DNA from 2 places in the Corynebacterium coyleae genome. Region 2 is predicted to be linked to the other one. Evidence: riboswitches for the same ligand, from Rfam matches in the RefSeq annotation. Region 2 holds a riboswitch; the other holds the start of a gene.
What was found. A riboswitch is a leader RNA that binds a small molecule or an ion and turns the genes downstream of it on or off. The one in region 2 is predicted to bind thiamine pyrophosphate.
Positions count from the first base shown of each region.

Region 1: it holds a riboswitch for thiamine pyrophosphate, as region 2 does, so the genes downstream of both, thiC (phosphomethylpyrimidine synthase ThiC) here and CCOY_RS04850 (ECF transporter S component) in region 2, are expected to answer to the same signal.

Region 1 covers NZ_CP047198.1:696,368-698,762, forward strand. The annotation lists gene thiC (phosphomethylpyrimidine synthase ThiC) at 1-1,270, opposite strand, end outside; TPP riboswitch at 1,268-1,379, opposite strand; gene prfB (peptide chain release factor 2) at 1,437-2,395, shown strand, end outside.
Region 2 covers NZ_CP047198.1:976,548-978,942, reverse strand. The annotation lists gene CCOY_RS04855 (ABC transporter ATP-binding protein) at 1-258, opposite strand, end outside; gene CCOY_RS04850 (ECF transporter S component) at 259-861, opposite strand; TPP riboswitch at 853-956, opposite strand; gene CCOY_RS04845 (ABC transporter ATP-binding protein) at 1,049-2,395, opposite strand, start outside.

The sequences.
Region 1 (2,395 bases), 280 kb from region 2:
ACGTGATGTGGTCGTAGCCAGGGGCGATGTCGGTGACCAGGGGGCCGAGGGTGTAGAACGGCGCGCCGCCACACCATTCTTGTTCCTTCTCGTTGTTCACCTGGATCATGTTGAGGGGCACGTGGCCTGGGCCTTCGATCATGACCTGGACGTCAAAGTCCCAGGCGCGGCGGCAGAGTTCGCCGATGGTTTTGAGTTCGGCGAATTGGGCGGCGTCGTTGGCGTCGGCGACGGAGCCGGGGCGGAGGCCGTCGCCAAGCGAGAATGCGACGTCGTACTGGGAGAAGATCTCACAGAGCTCGTCGAAGTTTTCGTACAGGAAGGATTCCTTGTGGTGGGCGAGGCACCAGCCGGCCATGATCGAGCCGCCGCGGGAGACGATGCCGGTGACGCGCTTGGAGGTCAGCGGCACGAAGGGGAGGCGTACACCGGCGTGGACGGTCATGTAGTCCACGCCCTGCTCGCACTGTTCGATGACGGTGTCACGGAAGATCTCCCAGGTCAGGTCCTCGGCGATGCCGTCAACCTTCTCTAGCGCCTGGTAGATGGGCACAGTGCCGATGGGCACGGGGGAGTTGCGCAGGATCCACTCGCGGGTGGCGTGGATGTCGTTGCCGGTGGATAAGTCCATGACGGTGTCGGCACCCCAGCGGGTGGCCCAGCGCAGCTTCTCCACCTCTTCGCGGATGGAGGAGGTCACGGCGGAGTTACCGATGTTGGCGTTGATCTTGGTCAGGAACGCGTTGCCGATGATCATCGGCTCGCTTTCCGGGTGGTTGACGTTGTTCGGGATGATCGCGCGGCCGGCGGCAACCTCCGCGCGGACCTTCTCTACGTCGCAGTGTTCACGCAGCGCCACGAATTCCATCTCGCGGGTGATTTCGCCGCGCCGGGCGTAGGCCATCTGGGTGACACGCTTGCCCGGCTTGGCGCGCAACGGTTTGCGGGAGGCGCCACGCCACTCTTCGCTGGCGGAGCCGCGGCGGACGGCAGCGCGGCCGTCGTCAAGCAAATTGCGCTCGCGGCCGACGTATTCCTCCACGTCGCCGCGGGCGGTGATCCACTCGCCGCGCAGGTTGGGCAGGCCAACTTCCGGCTCGGCCCAGGGGCCGCGGGTGCGGTAGATCTTGAACGGCTCGTTGGGGCCGGTAGGGGAGTCGTCCAGGTGGATGGCGGTTTCTGGAACCTCCAGCCCGTCCTTCAGAATCGGCGCGTATGCGTGCTTGGGGTGGATTTCCTGGGCATAAATATCGGCATGCGTTTCAGGCACGACCTTCTCCTTACTTCCTTCGCTGGTGCTAACCAGACAGGTTCGAACGGTGCTCGCGCAGGCGTAGCGCGATCTCAGCCCGATGCCTCGGGCGCCCGTGTGGGGTCGCAGCACACTCTATCCCGTCGTGGTGGCTGCGTCAGGCAGTTCGCTAGACTTCCCGGTTATGCAGCCCGAGACTCAAGCGCGGATTAAGGATCTTTCGTCCACACTTTCCACTATCGAGAAGGTGATGGACCTCGACGTGCTCCGCGAGCGCGCCCGCGAACTCGAGGTCCAAGCCGGCGACCCGTCTCTTTGGGACGATCCGGCGCACGCACAGCAGGTGACCACTGAGCTTTCCAATGTGCAGTCGCGGTTGAAGAAGGTCACGTCGTTGCGCTCGCGTATCGACGACCTGCCGGTCATGTACGAACTCGCCGAAGAAGAAGGCGACCCCTCGATGGCCGACGACGAGTTGGCGGACGTGGCAGCGCAAATCGATTCGCTCGAGGTGCAGACCATGCTCTCCGGCGAATACGACGAGCGCGAGGCCGTGGTCAACATCCGCTCTGGCGCCGGTGGCGTGGACGCGGCGGACTGGGCGGAGATGCTCATGCGTATGTACGTGCGTTGGGCGGAAAAGGCTGGCCACAAGGTGGATGTGTACGACATCTCCTACGCCGAAGAGGCCGGCATTAAGTCCGCCACCTTTGTTGTGCACGGCGATTACCTCTACGGCCAGTTGTCGGTGGAGCAGGGCGCGCACCGGCTTGTGCGTATCTCGCCGTTTGATAACCAGGGCCGCCGCCAGACCTCGTTCGCCGAGGTGGAGGTGCTTCCGGTCGTGGAGCACACCGACCACATTGACATCCCGGATTCGGACATCCGCGTGGACGTCTACCGTTCCTCTGGCCCGGGCGGGCAGAGCGTGAACACCACCGACTCCGCGGTGCGCATCACCCACATTCCGACTGGCATCGTGGTGACCTGTCAGAACGAGAAGTCCCAGATTCAGAACAAGGCCTCGGCGCTCAACGTGCTGCAGTCCAAGTTGCTGGAGAAGAAGCGCCAGGAAGAAAAGGCGGAGATGGACGCCCTTGGCGCGGGCGGCAACGCCAGCTGGGGCAACCAGATGCGCTCCTA
Region 2 (2,395 bases):
AATCGTTTGCGATTCTGGATCCTGCAGCACCATGCCTACCGTGCCGTTGACCTCAAGGGAGCCGGTGCGGCTGCCGTCCTCGGAGTCGTCGATAAGTTTCGCGATGACCGCGAGCAACGTGGACTTGCCGGAACCAGAGTCGCCGGAGATGAGGATGCGCTCGCCGCGCTCGACGTCGAGATCAACGCCAGTAAACGCAGGTTGGGGACGCGTGGCGTGCTGGTACGTCAACCCTCGAGCACGAATCGCCAGCGTCATTTACGCAGCCTGGTTGAAACGCTCACGGCCTGCGCCGAAGCGGTCCAGCGCACCGGTCTTCGCGAGTGCCTTGACCAGGTAGTGGCACAGCACGCCGCCAAGGATCGCGCCGGAGATGACCATGCAGGTCAGGTAGATGATGTTGAACTGCAGGCTCATCGCCAGGTTCGCCGACAGGAACAGCTCGAGGATGAACGCGCCGACAGCGGAGCCGATACCGGCCAAGATTGCCACCGTCAGATCGAAGCGACGGTACGCGAAGAGCAGGAAGATCAGCCCTGCGCCAAGACCCTGTGCAAGGCCCGAGTAGAGCGTCTCAATGCCCCACTGGCTGCCGATCAACGCTGAAACCGACGCCGCGATGACCTCGACGAACACGGCTGCGCCAGGCTTGCGGATGATCAGCCCGCCAAGCACTCCGCCGGTGAACCAGATACCGGTGACCAGGCCACCAAGGCCCGGCGTCAACGTATCCAGCGCCTTAAACCCTGCGTAGCCAACGCTGTTCCACACCCAAAACAGCAGACCACACGCCACACCGAGGACGGCGGCGGTGACAATATCGATTACACGCCAAGAATTGTTTTTAACAGGCACAGTCATGTGCTTTCCTTCCTATCGCCGGCATTACCCGGATCAGGTTCAACGGTCCGCCCGAAGGCATCTCAGCTGCGAATGCAGCACCCGTGTGTGTTCAGTTCTCGGAGGCGATGCTACAACACGCCCCAGACATGCTTATCGACGACGTCCCGCATCGGCGCGGTGGCGTCGTCGATAAGCAATTATGCTCCTAGCCGCGCCCCAACTCGATGTGGAGACCCGGCACGGAATCGATCAGGTTGCGGGTGTAATCCGCCTGCGGGTCGGCGAAGATCGCATCCGCCGGCCCCTGCTCCACAACCTTGCCCTGGCGCATCACCACAATGTCGTCTGCGGTCTCGCGGACCACAGCCAAGTCATGGGTGATGAACAGGTAGGACAGGTTCATATCGGCCTGCAGGCCCTTGAGCAACTGCAGAATCTGGTCTTGCACGAGCACGTCGAGGGCCGAGACCGCCTCGTCGAGGACGATGACCTCTGGGCCCAACGCCATCGCACGTGCAATCGCGATGCGCTGACGCTGACCGCCAGAGAGCTCGTTCGGGTAGCGACGCATCGCGGACCTCGGCATCTGCACCATGTCCAGCAGCTCCGCCACGCGAGCGTCGCGCTCCTTACGCGAGCCCACCTTGTGCAGGCGCAACGGCTCCTCGATGCAGCGGTAGATCGAGTACATCGGGTCGAGCGAACCGTACGGGTTCTGGAACACCACCTGCATCTTGCGACGCAGTTTGAACAGTTCCTTGCGGTTTAACTCCGAGATGTCGCGGCCCTCGAAGTACACGGTGCCGCTGGTCGGCTCAAGCAGGCTTAGCGCCATGTTGGCCACAGTGGACTTGCCGGAGCCAGACTCACCCACCAGCGCAAGCGTGGTGCCGCGGCGAAGATCGAAGGACACCTCATCGACCGCGCGCAGTGTCTTCTTCGCACCCTTTTGGCCACGGACGTCGAACTCCTTGACCAGGTTATCCACCCGGATGACCACGTCCTCCGGCTTGGTCTCGGCCACCGTGACGTCTTCATCCTTCAGCGCAGCGTGCGTACGCGCGGCTGCCAGCGACGGAGCCGCGTTAACCAGCCTGCGGGTGTACGGGTGCTTCGGGTTGCGCAAAATATCCAGGCTCGGTCCGCGCTCAACCACACGACCGCGGTGCATAACCAGCAGGTGGTCAGCGCGCTCTGCTGCAAGCCCCAGATCGTGGGTGATAAACAGCAGCGCGGTCTGGGATTCCTGGGTGAGCATCTCAAGGTGGTCCAGGATGCGCTTCTGCACGGTCACATCGAGGGCAGACGTGGGCTCGTCGGCAATGAGCAGCTCCGGGTTCGCAGCCAAGCCCATCGCGATGAGTGCGCGCTGGCGCATGCCACCGGAAAACTCGTGCGGGAACTGGCCCGCACGACGCTCCGCGTCCGGCAGGCCTGCATGCTCAAGCAACTCGATGACGCGCTGGTGGCGCTCGGAGCCTTCGACGATGTTGTTCGCCTTCAGCGACTCCTCCACCTGGGTACCGATACGCCACACCGGGTTCAGGTTAGA